Regions from separate parts of the Arthrobacter sp. UYEF21 genome, predicted to be linked through region 1. Evidence: riboswitches for the same ligand, from Rfam matches in the RefSeq annotation. Region 1 holds a riboswitch; each other region holds the start of a gene.
The links. A riboswitch is a leader RNA that binds a small molecule or an ion and turns the genes downstream of it on or off. The one in region 1 is predicted to bind cyclic di-AMP.
Positions count from the first base shown of each region.

Region 2: linked by a shared signal. The riboswitch ahead of ABIB27_RS13380 (M23 family metallopeptidase) and the one ahead of ABIB27_RS02555 (C40 family peptidase) in region 1 are both predicted to bind cyclic di-AMP.
Region 3: linked by a shared signal. The riboswitch ahead of ABIB27_RS14640 (aggregation-promoting factor C-terminal-like domain-containing protein) and the one ahead of ABIB27_RS02555 (C40 family peptidase) in region 1 are both predicted to bind cyclic di-AMP.

Region 1 covers NZ_JBEPNF010000001.1:527,733-533,421, forward strand. The annotation lists gene ABIB27_RS02520 (hypothetical protein) at 1-492, opposite strand, end outside; gene ABIB27_RS02525 (hypothetical protein) at 690-1,163, opposite strand; gene ABIB27_RS02530 (cupredoxin domain-containing protein) at 1,160-1,555, opposite strand; gene ABIB27_RS02535 (polysaccharide deacetylase family protein) at 1,992-2,180, opposite strand; gene ABIB27_RS02540 (hypothetical protein) at 2,173-2,502, shown strand; gene ABIB27_RS02545 (hypothetical protein) at 2,740-2,910, opposite strand; gene ABIB27_RS02550 (hypothetical protein) at 2,927-3,028, shown strand; gene ABIB27_RS02555 (C40 family peptidase) at 3,095-3,916, opposite strand; cyclic di-AMP (ydaO/yuaA leader) riboswitch at 3,920-4,089, opposite strand; gene ABIB27_RS02560 (hypothetical protein) at 4,709-5,293, shown strand; gene ABIB27_RS02565 (TraR/DksA family transcriptional regulator) at 5,444-5,689, shown strand, end outside.
Region 2 covers NZ_JBEPNF010000012.1:98,359-104,047, forward strand. The annotation lists gene mobA (molybdenum cofactor guanylyltransferase) at 1-364, opposite strand, end outside; gene ABIB27_RS13365 (HNH endonuclease) at 392-892, opposite strand; gene ABIB27_RS13370 (NlpC/P60 family protein) at 1,129-1,881, opposite strand; gene ABIB27_RS13375 (C40 family peptidase) at 2,033-2,707, opposite strand; cyclic di-AMP (ydaO/yuaA leader) riboswitch at 2,778-2,950, opposite strand; gene ABIB27_RS13380 (M23 family metallopeptidase) at 3,090-3,917, opposite strand; cyclic di-AMP (ydaO/yuaA leader) riboswitch at 3,921-4,138, opposite strand; gene ABIB27_RS13385 (iron-dependent transcriptional repressor DtxR) at 4,379-5,071, opposite strand; gene serC (phosphoserine transaminase) at 5,350-5,689, shown strand, end outside.
Region 3 covers NZ_JBEPNF010000014.1:64,603-70,291, reverse strand. The annotation lists gene ABIB27_RS14660 (phosphatase PAP2 family protein) at 1-40, shown strand, start outside; gene upp (uracil phosphoribosyltransferase) at 82-717, shown strand; partial or broken gene ABIB27_RS14650 (VOC family protein) at 834-1,144, shown strand; gene ABIB27_RS14645 (YdeI/OmpD-associated family protein) at 1,355-1,798, opposite strand; gene ABIB27_RS14640 (aggregation-promoting factor C-terminal-like domain-containing protein) at 1,944-2,648, opposite strand; cyclic di-AMP (ydaO/yuaA leader) riboswitch at 2,654-2,808, opposite strand; gene ABIB27_RS14635 (sensor histidine kinase) at 2,902-4,437, opposite strand; gene ABIB27_RS14630 (response regulator transcription factor) at 4,445-5,185, opposite strand.

The DNA of each region.
Region 1 (5,689 bases):
CACTACAGCGGTGCCTGCTTCGAGGGCTGCTTTGGTCTCGGCGTTCAGTTCGAACGTGCGGTCAACAGTGTAGGCGGCGCCCTGCCCGCCGACCTTGAGGTCAAGGCCTGCTGCCGGGCTGGTGTCGCCGCTGGTCGAGAGGGTGGTGACGATGCCGCCGTATGACGGGGCACCTTCGGTGGTGGAGATGACCTTATCGCCGTCCTTGTCGGCCGAAGCGTCCGGGCAGGCGCCCTTGGCTCCGCCGTGGATGTGCTGGACGTGGGGGTAGGGGGCGTTCATGAAGGTCGCGGGCATACCCGAAACGTTCAGGACGACGTGGGCCTGGTTGCCTTTGACATCAACAGTGATGGTCCCCGACCCTGCACTGCCGTTAATCTGACCCAGCGTCGACTGATAGGACTGGTCTGCGGCCATCGCCGGGGAACCGGACAGGGCAAGTGCGCCCAAAGCGAGAGTAGGTACTGCCATAAAACGGAGTGTCTTATTCATGTGAATTATCTCCTCATACACGCGCGTGTGATGTTGGCGCCCCAAAGAAGGGACACAAGCACTTCGAAGCAGACCAAACCAAGGATGGGTAGGGATGTGTCCCCAACCACAAAAATATGAGCGTGATGCCGTACCTGCCCGGCCAAAGCATTGACGAGCCGATGATTCCGGTCCGCTTCACGCCCGTTCCCGGGCTGTCAGGCCGCGGAAGGGTGCTGGCCCCGGGGCTGTATCCACGGTCCGCGGCGGGTTTTACGCAGCAGCAGCCCGTAACCTGTCAGAGCCAGCCCACCGGCGATGGCTTCGGCGACGGCGGTGATGACCTTGGCGGCGTACCAGACGGGTTCGTACATTGCCGGCAGCGGCCCAATAGCGGGGACCTGGACGTAGCGGTAAAGGATGACAGCGGCCAGGGACGACAAGGCCACTGCCGCGGCAGCAGCGAAAGCGGTACGTGTCTTTTTCAGCAGGATAAACACTGCCGCCAAGATGGCGGCGCCCGCTTGGAGCAGAAACAGCGTGCCCTGGCCGATGCCCCCTGGTGCGGCCTGCTGGTAACCGGGAGCAAGCTGAACATGGATCAGGGCGCTGACCCCCAGGGATGCTGCCACGCAGATCCGGACCACCCGCAGGGGACCATGACCGGCTACGGGGACGTGTACGCGATTCACTTCACGACCAGCGTCCCGCTCATCTGCGGATGGAACCTGCAGATGATCCCGTATGTCCCGGCCTCACGCGGAGCTTCAAAAATGACTGTGCCGCCGGCAGGGACGTCGATGTCAAAGCCGCCTTTCTCCTTGGCCGTCAGTGTATGCGGGGCGCTGTCCGAGTTGGTCACCGTCACCATCGCCCCGGGCTTTACGGACGCCGGAACCTCATAGGCGAAGTCCTTGATCGTAATGATGGCCTGGCCAGCCGCTGCCGAACCACCCACAGATGGAGACGAAGCCGTGGTGGCCGTTGACGGGCCTGTGGACATCCCGCCCTGCGCGCCGCACCCGGTGACGCCGGCCAGAGACAGGACCGCCGCAACGGCCAAAACACGGTTGATCGTTTTCATGACAAACCCCTTCACGAAGGGATGCCCTCCACGCAGCCGGACGGCGCGCCCATCAGGAAACTACCCCTACACAGCATTCGTCACCCCCGCCTCCAGGGACTGCCCATCCGGGCACTGCCTCTTGTTTAAGGCCGCCCTTGTTTGCGTGCCTGCGCGAACCTACGAAAAATGCCAAGGGTTGCCTTATCGGCTCCGGATGTCCGGGGAGTCAGCACCCAAGGTCGTGAAGGAGTATCCCTTTTTAGCAGGGCAGTGACCGCGGCCAAAACACCTGCTGCCGTGCCGGATCCGGGGTGGTTTCCGTGCGCGGGGATAAGGCCCCGGGCGAGGAAATATCGGCCGCGACGTCGTCCAGGAACCCCGTGCCTGAACGGAAGAACCGCGGGCGTTGCCCGGCGATTGCCGTGAGCAGGGCGTCGTTGGACGTGATTTCCTCCTATACCTCCGCGCTGCTGCGCGTTCCGGGGATCCCGTTCGCGGTCTTGCCGGTCACGCTCAGAGATGTATGGCGGGTTCCGTGGTTGGCCAGTTCAAAGAGCGGATTGGCGGCAAGGTCCCGTGCCTGGGACGGGTTGATGCGGATCCATCGTGCCCCGGATCCGAGCATCCACATCCCGATGGCCACTTTCCTGAACATGGTTGCCCCGGCAGCTGCTCTGGGGGCCGCCGAGCATGCCCTGGAAGAGTTCCGGAACCTGATGTTGGTCCGCAAGGTCAAACAGACTGTGGAGCGTCGCCAGGCTGATTCGCCGCTCGCCCAGGCCAGGTTCACCCAGGCCTACGGCCAGGTTGCCACCGCACGGCTGCACTGGGAAGAAGCGGTCCGCGTGGCGGCCGCCTCCTTCGGGGGCCAGCCCGTCGCCTTCACTGATGAGGAGCGCGCGCAGTACCGGCTCTCCCTCGGCCTCAGCGGCCAGGCATCGGCGGAGCAGTCCGCCTCATCCTGACCGGCTCAGGCGGCAGCGTTCACCGCCTGGCGCACCCGCTCCAGCGGATCCAACGTGATGTCAACGTGCTGCTCAACCACGCCTCCCTGACCATGGACCCGATCCTGGAACAGTCCGGCCGCGGCCTGCTGGACCTCGGGTTTATCATTCCCGCCGAGCAGTTCTAGGGCGGACACAGGCAACGCACACAAGAGAACGGAACCCGGCACCTGCCGGGCTCCTTTTCTTTTCGTCGGCCTACTGGAAGTCGGCCAGCCAGGGATCCGGCCCGAAGACTTCATACTTTATGTACTTGGCGGGCACGCTTTTGGCGGTGAGGGCACTCCGTACAGAGTGCAGGAACGGCAGCTGGCCGCAGAGGTAGTGCCGGCCCTCCGCGATGCCCTGGACGCCACCACGGTGACGCATCACCGTCTACCCCGGCGTGGACCATGCCTCCCACAATGACACTGGGGAACGCTATAACGAGACCCAGGCGACGGCTGAGGGGAATGACACGCTGTCCTGGTTCGGGCAGCACGTCTGAGGACGCAACAGCGGCCGACGGCGGCGGGCGGCTGTGTGCCGACCGCCGCCGTCCAACGGCCTGGGGTCACGCTACGCGGACGAAGGAAGCGCCATGGAGCCAGCTGATGGAGTGGACCTCGGTCTTGAAGCCGTCCACGCCGCCACTGACAACCTGGCCGTTGCCGGCAAAGACGCCGACGTGTCCGGCGGTGATCACCAGATCACCAGGGGCTGGCGTCCCAACAACGCTTCCGTACTGGAAGAACTGGCCGGGTGCCAGGTCTCCCACACTCTTGCCGACGGAGCGCAGCGCCTTTTCCACCATGGCGGTGCAGTCCTGATGGACTCCCAGCTGAGAGTACGCGGACGCCAGGATTGCCGAGCCGGCCGAGCCGGATGGGGCCTGGACCGGAGCCGAGGTTGCCGCCGGCTTGATGCCGGTGTTGGCGGGAGCGGCCGGGGCGGCGGCGGTTTTGGCTGCCGGAGCCAGTGCTACTGCCTGCGCCACTGCCGGAGCTGCCTGCCCGGCGGCGGGGATCTGGATCTGGTCACCCGGGTAGATGACCGAAGTCAGGGACAGACCGTTCGCGGCCAGAACGTTGTTGAGGTCCACGCCGTAGGTAGCGGAAATCTGGCCCAGGGTGTCGCCGGAGACGACTGTGTGGGCGTTGGCCGGGGCCGGTGCAGGGGCTGGAGCCACGGCTGCTGCCGGTGCACTCGTTTGACTCTGAACGTTGGCCGTGCCGGAGCTGTCAGGTTCGTGGACGCTGGCCTGGGCCGGAGCGCTGAAGCCGAAAAACAGGCCGGAAGCAGCAGCGACCACAAGGGCCGGCCGTCCGATCGCCAGGGCACGGGACGCGGTGGTGGTGGCTGCACGATGGCGTGCGGCAGTGTACTTCTTGGACATGGTTGATTGCCTCTCCCATGCCTGCGGGGTGAGCTGTCGGGTTCGGGTCGGAGACACCCGGCCGGACGCCGCCGTGCAGGACGGGACGTATCGACTTAACCCCAAGGCTTCAGATGAAGCCGTGGAAACGTGGTTCCCCCGTCCCTGCCAGTTGAATTGCGCTGGGGTCCCGGGTCAGTGGCAGGGCTCGGCATACTGACGGGAATGTCCTGGCTTTGAACCGGGGCACTCAACGACCATAACGTCAGATTTTCCCCAATGTCACATTCCGGTAACGGAATGTACGGCCAAAAGACACCTTTATCTGCAGGCGGATCCATGCCGGAACGTCGACAACATCGCAGGTCAGCGCACATAAACCGTATATGCCCGGTTGGCTCACTAAACGGGCCCCGGATTGCCCAAAATTAGTTGGTTCACGGCCTGCGACTGACATTGGAACGAGCAGGACGTACCCGACGGGAGGGGCAACGGGGATCTCTGCTGGATATCAATGCTTGGCCGGGAGTACGGGCAAGGGTGCGTTGCCCGGTAAGCTCACGAACTATGTCCCCGTTTGTTCAGAATATGCGGCTTCCCGGCCTCGCCGGAGGGAGTGGCTGTGGCCGTCCCCCTAACCTCCGCTGCACAATACGCTGTGGCCGAGGCCTCCCTGCAGGCGGCCAGTTCCCGGGTTGATGCACTGGCCGCCCCGTTGGCCCGGGCACAGGAGAAATCAGGCCGCCACGAGAAGGACGTCGGGCCCTCGCAGCCCAGTCGTACAAGACCGGCGGCACCAACATCGGTTTCTTTGTGGCCCTCGACGCACTACAGACCAACAACATCCACGGGCTAAACGTGGTGCAGATCGTCAGCGCCAAGACGGCGTCCCTGGTCCACAAATCGGCCGAGGCAGACAAGGCCGCCGAAGCGCTCGCCCAGCAGGAGCCTGCCGCCAAAGCCGAGCGCGAACGCCTCGCCGGCGAAGCTAGCACCAAGCTCTCCACGGCCCAGACGGCGCAGCAGGCAATGTCGCAGCAGGTCGCAGAGCAACAGGAGCACAGTACCGAACTCACCGCCCAGCCCGCCTCGCTCAAGGGAACAACAGGGGCAGTGGAAGGTGAATTCCGGCAAGGTCAGGCCCGGCTGGCCGCGAACGGCTGGGCCCAGGACCAATTCCAGTGCCTGGCGCAGCTCTGGACGAAGGAATCCAACTGGCTGACCACGGCCACCAACCCGTACTCAGGGCTTACGGCATCGCGCAGGCGCTGCCGGCCAGCAAGTACGCGAGCGCTGGCAGCGACTGGCTCGCCAGTTACCGAACCCAGGTTAAATGAGGAATGGCTTACATTGCAGACCGTTACGGGTCACTGTGCGCCGCCTGGAACCATTCCGTGATCAAGAACTGGTACTGAACCACGGTGGGTACCGGACCACAACGGTTACGTAACAACAACAGGTGTTCAACCTGACCGGGGGCCGGTGCCAGGCAGAGCCTCCCGCCGGTTTGGCAAATACCGCGGACCGGACGGGCGCTAGGCTTTTCCCATGGCTGATTTCGACCGGTTCCGGATCATGCTCGAGGACGAACGGGACCGAAAACTGGCATTGCTGCCGGCGCTCCGGGCGGATATCTCCTCAGCCAATGCCGCGCGCCAGGACTCCAACGCGGACGACGAACACGATCCTGAGGGCGCCACCATTGCCTTCGAGCTGTCCCAGGCCTCGGCGCTACTGGATCAGAGCAGCGCCGGACTGGCCCAGGTGGAAGCTGCCCTGCAGAGAATCTCCGAC
Region 2 (5,689 bases), on a different contig from region 1:
GCCGAACATTGGGCATGTCACAGGCCAGCACCAAAGTCAACCGGGGACGGCATCCGCCGGTGGCGTCCCCTGCCGCGGCACCTCCTACGACAGAGAGATCCTGCACTGCCGCGAGCCCGGCCGCGATGGCGGCCGCCGGACCGCCGAACGGCGGCTCCTCACGGCAGCTGAGGATCCCGGCCGGCATGTTCCCGGGGCCAGGACCCACGACGGCGATGGCCCGGGCACCTCCGGCAGCGGCGACCGAACGGCGCAACAGCGTATCGCCGTCGTATGTCAGGCTTTGCTTGGGCACGCCGCCAAGGCGCGCGGAACGGCCACCGGCGAGAATGACGGCATCAAAACTTAGGGGGTCAGCGTCCACCCTCCCAGCCTAACGGCGGTGGCGCGGTCAGGCCGCCCGTTCAGGCAGCAGGAAGGGGTCCCAGGCCGGCGTCGGCTTCTCCAGCTCCTTGATCTGCCAGATGGTGCCATGCGGCGGCTCCGGCACAACCTTCAGCTTCCACCCCATTTCGGCAGGGGTGTGGTCGCCCTTGGTGTTGTTGCACCGAAGGCATGCGGCCACGAGGTTCTCCCACGAGTCGGCGCCACCCCGTGATTTGGGCTGCACATGGTCGATGGTGTGGGCACCTTTGCCGCAGTATGCACACCGGTGACCATCACGCCGCAGGACTCCGCGGCGGCTGACCGTAGTGCTCTGGTTGTATCGGGGGCGGATGTAGCGGTTCAGGAGAATCACGGACGGGCGGCCCAAGATTTCCTGCGGACCCACTACAGGGTCATCGCCTTCGGCAATAACGCTGGCCTTGCCCGTGAGCACAAGCACCAGCGCCCGGCGGAAGGTGACAACCGCCAGCGGTTCATATCCAGCATTCAGAACGAGAGTGCGCATGCACGTACCTCTTCGTGGCCGCACCCGTCAGGGGCACGAGGGCCGGCTGCCCCCGGCATATCCGGGCTATGGATCGACACCACAAGAGTAAACAGAAAATGCCGGTATCAACTAATTACCCGTTCCGTGGCGCTACGTGTCGGGCCCGCCGGGCGTCCAGTCCGGGGTGGAACGGCAGGAGCAAGCAAAGGGACCCCCGCCATCAGGCGGAGGTCCTTTGAAAGCTCAATCAACTACTAGGACACGCGGATGAAGACCGGTCCCGAACCAACGTTGGCGCTGAATACAACGGTCTGGTTGCCGTTGTAGCCGCCGTGCACAGCCTGGCCGTTGCCGGCGTAGACCGCGATGTGGGCCATGCCGGCTCCGCCGTCTGCGTAGTAGATCAGGTCGCCGGGCTGGGCTTCGGCTGCACTCACGGTGCGGCCCAGGGAGAGGTAGCCAGCGGGCCAGTCGTGGAAGTTGATGCCCACTGCGGCGAGCGAGTTGGTCACCAGCATGGTGCAGTCCTGGCTCACACCCAGCTGTGCGTAGGCTGCGGACAGGATGGCCTGGCCCTTGCCGCTGGCAGCCACCGGAGCGGCGTGCGCGGACGGAGTGGACGCCGCCACCTTGATAGTGGCTGCGGGCTTGGCAACCGGAGCGGCCGGAGCCTCAACAACGGGCTCCGCCACCTTAACGGGAGCCGGTGTGGTGGTCACAGCAGGCTTCTCGTAGGAGATGGCGATGGTGGAAGAGGCCGAAATGATGGCCGGCGCGGAGACCCCAACCTCAAGGTTGGCGGTGGAGACTGCTTCGCGCTGAACGTTGGTCTCTGCCGCGTTCGCCGCGATACCACTGGTCAGGACCAGGCCGGAGGCTGCAGCGATAACCGCGGCCTGGCGGCCCATGCCGCCGGCGTTGTCGCCGACAGCCTTGGCAATGACAGCCAGCGAGTTGGTCTTGGTGACCTCGGCGCGGTGGCGTGCAACAGTTGCACGTGTAGTCATTTAATTTCTCTCTTTCGTGTTCCTAAGGACCGCGTGGGCAGCCCAACGGCGTTGGACGCGCCGGCATCTTGGGGGTACGCCGGCACGCCCCGAACGGGGATGTGATGAAGAGTTCCAGTGAAGAAACGGTTGCAGCCCAGGGCTGCGGGGGTTACAGCGCCGGGGTGAAGAACGAGGACGTGCCGGTGGCTGCAGCCGCGTGCAGCAGGGTGCCCTGCGACGGGTTCAGCGCACTGATCATCATGCCGTTGCCGACGTAGATGCCAACGTGGGCTCCACCGTTCTGCATAACGAGGTCGCCGGGAGTAGGGGTTGCGGTAGGCCGCATGGCCGTCCAGGCATTCGTGCGGGGGATGCTAATGCCGGCCTGGGCGTAGACCCACTGGGTGAAGCCGGAGCAGTCCCAGCCATTGGGAGTGGTGCCACCCCAGAGGTAGGGGTGACCGATGCCGGTGTACGCAATTGCTGCCAGACCCGAAGCCGCGGCGGAGGAAACGGTGTCCGCGAGCTTGCTCTTGACAGCACCCGCAGCTTCCGTTGCCGTTGCTGCTGTTTCCGTAGCCGTGGACTGCGCCCGGACCCGCTCAATCCTCGGAGCTGCAGTGGTTTTGACCACGGGGCGCTCGAAGGAAACAGTGGCCGTGGGTGCGGCAGTTACGGCTAGTGCAGTCTGCGCGGAACCGGACTCGGTGGACGCGGACACACCAGCGGTGGTGTCCGCGGCGTTGGCCGGAAGCCCCAAGGTCAGGATGAGACCCGACGCAGCTGCGATGACAGCAGCCTGGCGACCTACGGTCCCGGCATTTGCACTAACGGCCTTGGACACGGAGCCCAAGGGGTTGGTGCGAACCGTTTGCGCGCGGTGACGCGCAGAATTATGACGTGAAGACACGAAGGTAGCCTCTCCCAATGCCTGCGAGGTGAGCTGTCGGATTCGGATGGGAGTTCACCCGGCCGCGCTGCTTCCTGGGAAGCTTTGCGACTTAACCCCAAGGCCTTCAAAATCGAAGACCAAAATTGGTTCCCCCGCCCCTGCCAGACGATGTAATGCGAACGGACCTTGAGCGGTGGCAGAGCTAGGCAATCCACTCAAGAACGTCAACTTCGGAAAAGTTGACGCGCTTTAGACGGTACAGGAGTTCAAGGACAATGTCACATTCAGGTCACGGCTTGTCACTGTGATCTGAGAGTTGACCATCATTTAATGCTCAGAGCCAGCCTGTGGGGTCAACAACTTCGCCGTTGACCTGTACCTCGAAGTGGAGGTGGCAGCCGGTGGAGGCGCCCGTGGTGCCACTGAGGGCAACAACCTCGCCGCGGGTCACTTTCTGTCCTACCTTGACGGTAGCGGAGGACAGGTGGTTGTACGTGGTTTCCAGGCCATTGCCATGGTCCACCACAACCCGGTTACCGCCGCCGTACTGGTGCCAGCCGACGAACGTCACGGTGCCGCTGGCAGCAGCCAACACGGAAGTGCCGCACTGGGCCACATAGTCCTGGCCGCGGTGGAAGTCACCGGAACCGCCGGTAATGGGGCTGATCCGGAATCCGAACGGAGAGGCGGTGATCAGCTGGGCAAGCGGTGCGCCCAGGCTGCCGGCGGAGGACGCGGGGGTAATGGATCCAGCCGATTGTGCGCTCAACAGCTGCTTCAGCTTGCCGTCGGGATCGCCCTGCGTAACAACGGCGGAGCGACTGAAATCGATCTTGGCGGCTGCTTCCGCGGAAACCTCGGGCTGCGGGAGCCCGGACACCGCAGCGACGGACTGGCCAGGCTGCTGATCTGCCATCGACGGGCCCGCTACCGGAACCGTCACGGTAAGGACCAGGCCAGTGGCCGCAAGCGCAATGCCGGCCTTCTGGCCGATGCCGCTGGCGGCGGCGAAATCGGTGATCTGCCGGAATGCCCCCCGGCGGTTACGGCGCGCTTCGCGCTGCGGATCGCGGGGCCTCTCCGCAGAGAAACCCTCGGCCGCCCGCGGCGCCGGAGCGGGGCCTGCCGCACGCCGGCGGCCCCTGGAGTATTGCGTGGTCAAGAATGTTCCTCTCTGGATAGCCTGCGAAGTTAGCTGTCGGATTCGGGTCAGAGAGTGCAAAGACCCGGTCCGCCGTAACAAGCACTTGGCGCAGAGATATCCGGTGAGGATCCTTCGCTGGAAGAGGCTTGCTGCTGACGGACTTCACCCCAAGGCGTCTTGCGACTGCCGGTTGTGGTTCCCCCGCCTCTGCCAGTTGGTGACTCGTGCACCTGATCCGCTGGCAGAGCTCGGCTCCGGATCAGGTAACGTTTTTGTATCGACGCTTGGGTTAACTATATGCGATCAAGATACCCAGTAACAATTCCGTTATCTTTTGCGGAATGGCCACTGATGCGCTACTGGACATCCCGAATCAAGCCTTTACCCGCTCTTTTCGCAGGCCAGCAACGGCGCCTCTCCCGGCGGTCAGCCTCGCCGCAACTTCACCCCGGCGGCAACCCGGCGCTGACTCAGGCTCCTCAGCGGATCGCAACGAAAACGTGGGCTGCCACTTCGGGAGGCAACTCGAGAGCACCCTCAATCCCGGGAACCCGGACGGAGATGTACTCCCCTACACGCTCCAGTAAGACCGAGGCGCCAGGCCGGATCCCACCTTCATCCAGCTGTACCAGCAACTCCGGCTCCACCTGGATAGGTTCAGCCAGCCGGCTGACCGTCACGTTCGACGTCGGGCCGTATGCGAGCATGGCCGCAACGAGATTAATAACACCGTCTTCAGGGACCGAGGGCTTTCCACCCAACGCGGCCAGCCCGGGGATGGGATTGCCGTAGGGCGATTCGGTGGGGTGGTCCAGCAGTTCGTAGATGCGCCGCTCAACCCGCTCGCTCATCACGTGCTCCCAGCGGCAGGCTTCCTCATGGACGTAGGCCCAGTCCAGGCCAATAACGTCAGCCAGGAGGCGTTCAGCGAGCCGGTGTTTGCGCATGACCTCCGTGGCGCGCTTGCGCCCGGTCCCGGTGAGTTCCAGGTGACGGTCCCCGGAGACCACTACCAGGCCGTCGCGCTCCATCCGGCCGATGGTTTGGGACACCGTGGGTCCGGAGTGCCGCAGCCGCTCGGCGATGCGGGCGCGAAGTGCAACGATGTTCTCTTCTTCAAGCTCCAAAATGGTTCGAAGATACATCTCCGTGGTATCGATCAGATCCGTCATCCAGCTCAGCTCCTCGAGCGCAGTACCTAGCGTTGTCCCACCGTATCGTGTCCCAGTCGAGGCGAGGTCCGGTGAAAAGCTTAGCCTATTTTGAGTTTGTCCGGATAATCGCCGGGCGGCCCCCGATCGTCTCGTTGACTGAACTATGACGCTGCCGGTTCCCGCCCGATCTACTGTTTCAGGCAGAATAAAAGCGGCCCTCGTTACAGTCGCTGCTGACTGCCGGCCACCCCACTGTCCCGGACGCCAACCCCGTCCCCGCCGAATTTGGAGCCCTTGTGAGCGAAACCAGCATCACTATTCCTGCCGATCTGCTGCCCAAGGACGGACGCTTCGGCGCGGGACCCTCCAAGGTCAGGCCGGAGCAGCTTGAGGCGCTCTCTGCAGCCTCACGGACCATCCTTGGCACCTCGCACCGCCAGGCGCCCGTCAAAGACCTCGTGGGTTCCGTCCGCGAGGGCCTCAGCCAGTTCTTCCGCGCTCCCGAGGGCTATGAGGTTGTCCTGGGCGTCGGCGGCTCCACTGCTTTCTGGGATGTGGCAGCCTTTGGCCTGGTGGAGAAGAAGGCCCAGCACCTGTCGTTCGGCGAGTTCGGTTCCAAGTTCGCCTCGGCCACCA
Region 3 (5,689 bases), on a different contig from region 1:
GTTCGAGCACCCCGCCATCCGGGACGAGCAGCCGAGCTGACTCCTGGCAGGGGCTCCCCGCCCGGATGGTAGTTTTGACGCATGCGCACTCTCGTTGTGGACCACCCGCTGGTCGCCCATAAGCTCACCGTCCTGCGGGACAAGAACACACCGTCACCGGTCTTCCGGATGCTGACGGAAGAGTTAGTGACACTGCTCGCGTATGAGGCCACCCGCGACGTCCGCACGCAGCCTGTGACCATCGAGACCCCGGTGAGCACCACAGTGGGAACCGCCTTCACCAAGCCCACACCCCTGGTGGTGCCCATCCTCCGCGCGGGCCTGGGCATGCTGGAGGGCATGACCAAGCTCGTCCCCACAGCTGAAGTGGGATTCCTGGGCATGGCCCGCGACGAGGAAACCCTGGACATCATCACTTACGCCGAACGTCTCCCGGAGAACCTCACGGACCGGCAGATCTTTGTGCTGGACCCGATGCTGGCCACCGGCGGCACCTTGCGCGAAGCCATCAAGTTCCTCTTCAAACGAGGCGCCTCGGACGTGACCTGCATCTGCCTTCTGGCTGCGCCGGAAGGGTTGGCGAAACTGGAAGAAGAGCTTGCTGACGCGAACGTGACCATCGTCCTGGCCTCCATCGACGAGAAGCTCAACGAGAAGTCCTACATTGTGCCGGGACTCGGCGACGCAGGGGACCGGCTGTACGGCATCGCTGGCTAAAGCAGCGGACCCTCAGAAGGCACGGCACGGTGCGGTGCGGTTTAGGAGGGTAGGTGCGGGCGGCAGCCCCGGCTGCGCGTGCCGGGCTCGATGGTTCCGACTGCGAGTACCCGCCGGTGACGGACAGGGTTGGCTTCAATGCGGACTTCGATGAGCGGCCCAGCGAGTCCATCCGCTTTGTCCAGCTGACACCCCGGCTCCGCGTGCGCAATCTGCATCGGCGAGGGACTCACAGACGCGCCGCCAGGTACGGCACCCAGCCCGCAGCTCGTGGTCAGCGACATCCGTGCCGCCCATGACCGCCTCCAAAACAAGGGTGTCGCCGTGAGTGAAGTGGACGTTCAGGACTGGGGCCATTTCGTGTCTTTCGGGGATCCCGACGGCAACAAGTGGGCTGTGCAGTAACATCCCTGGCCGTGAGGCCTAGGGCAAAATGGAGAGATGAACAACCCAGCCCTTTGCCGCCCGTGCGCTTTCCTGCCGGGCAGCCCTCTTCGACATGGAAACGAGTGCGCTGCGGGCATTCGGACGGTAGCCATAGGCCCCAACGCCGGTCAACTGCTTGACGGAGTCCTATATATCCCGGACTACGGCTGGGTAGACGCTTCCCTGGAGGCGGACGGCGAGGGCCAACAAATCATTTCTTCCCGGCTTTGAGATCGGCTACAACCTTCGCGATCCGGCGGGCGCGGGTTTCCGCTGTCCTGGCATCGGCGATGGGCTCCACGTACCGCCGCTGGGTGCTGTAATTCAGCGTGGCATAGAACGCCTGGGCATCCGGTTCGGCGGCCAGGGCTGCGGCCAGGTCGTCAGGGACCTCAATGATGCGCGGCTGCGTGTCCAGTTCCACGTCCACCTCGACGGTGTCGCCGGACGCCACTCCGGTGAATTCACGGTTGGCGGCGCTCACGCCAACCAGGTTCTGCCCGCCCATGACGGCAATGCTGCTCCGGTAACTCCTGCCGTTGATGGTCACCACCACCGGCGGACGCTTGCCTGCACCGAGCGCCGCGACGACCTCCTCGGGAACTTCAATGCCCGCCTTGTTGCCGCTGCCCAGAACCGTGGTGGTGAATTTCATGGCCCCAGTATGCCGCGGCGCCCGAAGCCAGGGAAGCGCGGATCCCGAGGACAACCTGCTGAGTAAGCCGGGGATGCAGGACAGCAGGCCCTGAACCGGGGGATTCAGGGCCTGCTGTGGCTGTTGGGATTCCGGAGAATCGTGCTTAGTACCAGTTGTGCGACAGGTGGAAGTTCAGCGCACCGCACGGTGACTGGTAGCGCTCCTGGATGTAGTTCAGGCCCCAGTTGATCTGCGTGCGGTAGTTGGTGAGGTAGTCAGCGCCGGCGCTCGCCATCTTCTCGGCGGGCAGTGATTGGACGATGCCGTACGCGCCGCTGCTTGCGTTGGTGGCGGTGGTGGTCCAGTCAGATTCCTTGGTCCACAGCGTCTGCAGGCATGGCATCTGGTCAGCGGACCAGCCGCGGCTGGCCAGTTGGCCCGCAGCATAAGCCTGGGCTCCGGCGGGATCGTTAACGGCCACAACCGGCGCGGGCTCGGGTGCCGGAGCGGGAGCGGGGGCTGGCTCGGGTTCCGGTGCAGGAGCCGGTGCGGGAGCCGGCGCAGGTGCTGGTTCGGCTGCCTGCGGGGCAACGCTGATCTCGGGCGCTGCAGGTGCCGGTACGGGATTCGCCAGCATCTCGGCCTTTTCCATGCTCAGCTTCGAGTCGGCTTCCGCAGTGGACAACTGCTGCGTGTCGCTGGCTGCTGTCATCGTGTTGGACTCGGACGCGTGGCCCGCTGCGCCCAACCCGATGAGCATGGCGCTCGCCGCGGTGAGCACGGCTACGCGCTTCCCCAGGGACGGAAACTTGTTGCGAAGCGTGGTGCCGCCGCCGACTGGGCGTGTTTGTACCTTGGATTTAGACATGATGGATCGCCTCTCACACCTGCGGAGTTAGCTGTCGGGTTCGGATGAGGGCATCCGGCCACACGGAAATTCAGTGCTGGCTTTACCCCAAGGGCATTACGCCCGGGACTCTGGGTCCCCCGCCTCTGCCTGGTCAAGCGGAATCCGGTAAGCGGCAGAGCTTGGCGTCATCCGGATATGCGGCCCGAATGGGATCCGCACTCTATCGACGGTACAGGAGCTCAGCACTGAAGTCACATTTTGGTAACAGGAATCACGGCGACGGCGCGTTGCCTTGCAGCGCAGCGGCCCCGGCGGGTAGGCGCAGCACGAACTCCGTGCGTCCGGGGCGCGACTTCACCTCCACGGTGCCGCCATGCGCCTCAATAATCGACTGAACGATGGACAAGCCCAGTCCACTGGTGCCCTCGGAAGCCCCCGGCCCGGACTCCGGCGCTGTGCCCTTGCGGGCGGCGTCTGCGCGGGCAAACCGCGAGAAAACGTGGTCCACGAAGTCCGGCGGGATGCCCCCGCCGTCGTCCGTCACCGAAATTTCGGCATTGCCATCGGCGGACTTCCGCACGCTGCTGACCACGGTGGTCCCTGGTGTGGTGTGTTTGCGTGCGTTGGAAAGGAGGTTCACCAGTACCTGGCGCAGCTGGGACGCGTCGCCGTTGACGGAGAGCGGCTCGTACGGAAGTTCTAAGTGCCAGTGGTGATCCGGCGCGATCACCTTTTCATCGCTGACCGTTTCGATGACGAGCTGGGTGAGATCAACCTCGCTGAGTTTCAGGGGCTGCCCCTCGTCGAGCCGGGCCAGCAGCAGCAGATCCTCCACCAGCGTGGTCATGCGTTCGGACTGGCTCTGCACCCGTGCGAGCGATTTCCTGCCATCCGGTGTGAAGTTCTCGGTCATGCGCATCAGCTCTGTGTAGCCCCGGATGGCGGTCAGCGGTGTGCGCAGTTCATGGGAGGCATCGGCTACGAACTGCCGCACCTTGGTCTCGCTCCGCTGCCGCGCTTGGAGGGCATTGGCGACGTTGTCCAACATTAGATTCAGGGCGTGGCCCACACTGCCCACTTCAGTTCCGGGATTGGCGTTCGACGGCGGGATCCGCACGGCGAGTGCCACCTCGCCAGCGTCCAGCGGGAGTCTGGCCACCTGGGTGGCTACTTCAGAGAGCTGCTCGAGGGGCTTCATGGTGCGCCGGATCAGAACCGTGCCGGCCAGCCCGATCAGCAACAGTCCGCCCAGGGAAACGAACACGAAAGTCCACACCAGCGAAGCCAGGGTGCCCTCCTTGGCCGCCAGCGGAAGTCCGGTGACCAGGAGATCGCCGTATCTGGTTTGGACAGCCAGAATCCGGTAATCCCCGTTGGACAGGGAGCGGTCCACGGGGTTGCCGTTGTGCGTCAGCTCGAGCAGGGTTTCCTTGTCTTTGGCGTCGAGGGCCAGGCGCGTGGTGTCCGAGTCCAGGTATCCGCCACTGATGATCTGGCCGTTCAGGATGCGTGCATTGAGCGTCCCCACACTCTGCCCACGGGAGTCCAGGGGATCGGGCCTGCCGTTGAAGCCACCCAAGGGCTGGCGGCCAGGATCATTCGAACGTTTCGCAGCCTGGCTCAGCTGGTCATCCAGCTGCCTGGTCAGAAAAGAGCCCATAGACGCATAGCTGAACAGCCCGACCGCGCCGCAGATGGCCACCAGCAGTGCCATGGCCAGCAGGATCAGGCGGGTGCGCAGATGCCAGGTGGACGGTTTCAGCCAGCTGCGGGCCGGTGCCGTGGTTGTTGGTGGCGGAGTGGACATGGAGCTGCTACTCCGCCGGCTTGATGACGTATCCAGCGCCGCGCACGGTGTGGATCATGGGCGGCTGCGCGGCGTCCACCTTTTTGCGCAGGTAGGAAATGTAAAGCTCCACAATGTTGGCCTGCCCGCCGAAGTCATAATTCCAGACCCGGTCCAGGATCTGGGCCTTGCTGATCACGCGTTTGGGGTTTTCCATGAGGTAGCGGAGAAGCTCGAACTGTGTTGCCGTGAGCTGGAGTTCGTCCCCGGCCCTGGTGACTTCCCGCGTATCGATGTTGAGTACAAGATCACCCACCACCAGTTCGGCGGTGTCCATGGCGGCAACTCCGGACCTCTGGACCAGGCGGTGCAGCCGCAGCAGGACCTCTTCCATGCTGAAGGGCTTGGTGACGTAGTCGTCCCCTCCGGCGGCCAGGCCCGCGATCCGGTCGTGGACAGCGTCCTTCGCGGTCAGGAAGAGCGCAGGTACCTCCGGCGCAAAGGCGCGGATCCTGCCCAGCACCTCGACGCCGTCGAACCCTGGCAGCATCACGTCCAGTACCAGCACGTCCGGACGGAACTCCTTGGCAAGCTTGACGGCCTCCGGGCCGTCCGCGGCTACGGCAACAGACCAGCCGGCCATCCGCAGCCCCATGCTCATGAGTTCGGAAAGGCTGGGTTCGTCGTCGACTACGAGAGCGCGGATAGGGGAGCCGTCGGGGTGCGTCAGCTGCGGCAGGTTGTTGGTCATGGAGTGCGAAGTAGCCATGGGACAACTCTCTGATCTGTGGGTTAGTTCACCCTGCGGCGTTCCTGTGCGCAAGCTGTGAATCCCAGCCTAGCGAGCTGGACGGACCGGGGCGCCGCTGGGCGGTCCTATGCGGAAAGCGTCACCGCGGTGGCACGAATCACTCTCCAAATCCGCAACAGGCAGTCGCAGGGGCATTTTCAGCCGCCGGGCGCCTTCGCGGTTGGACAGGGAGCAAAACGGCATAGGCGATTTCAGTAATCCATGCCTTTATGAATTTCACCAGATGGACTGGGGTACCTGCCGAACAATGTTCGCGAGGAGGGTGCCCTTTGGCTTCTTTCGCAGATAACGACTGTTATTTTGTGGTCCTGACAGAATTGTGATCTACAACACAGTTGGACCGCTTGTCTCACAATGCGGAACATTAGGGCCTTTGTTACTTGCAAGTTCTCATTGTTACGTTGCACACTTTCAATTGTGAACAAGAACTCAACGGCACCTGCAGCCGCAGAATATTGGCCC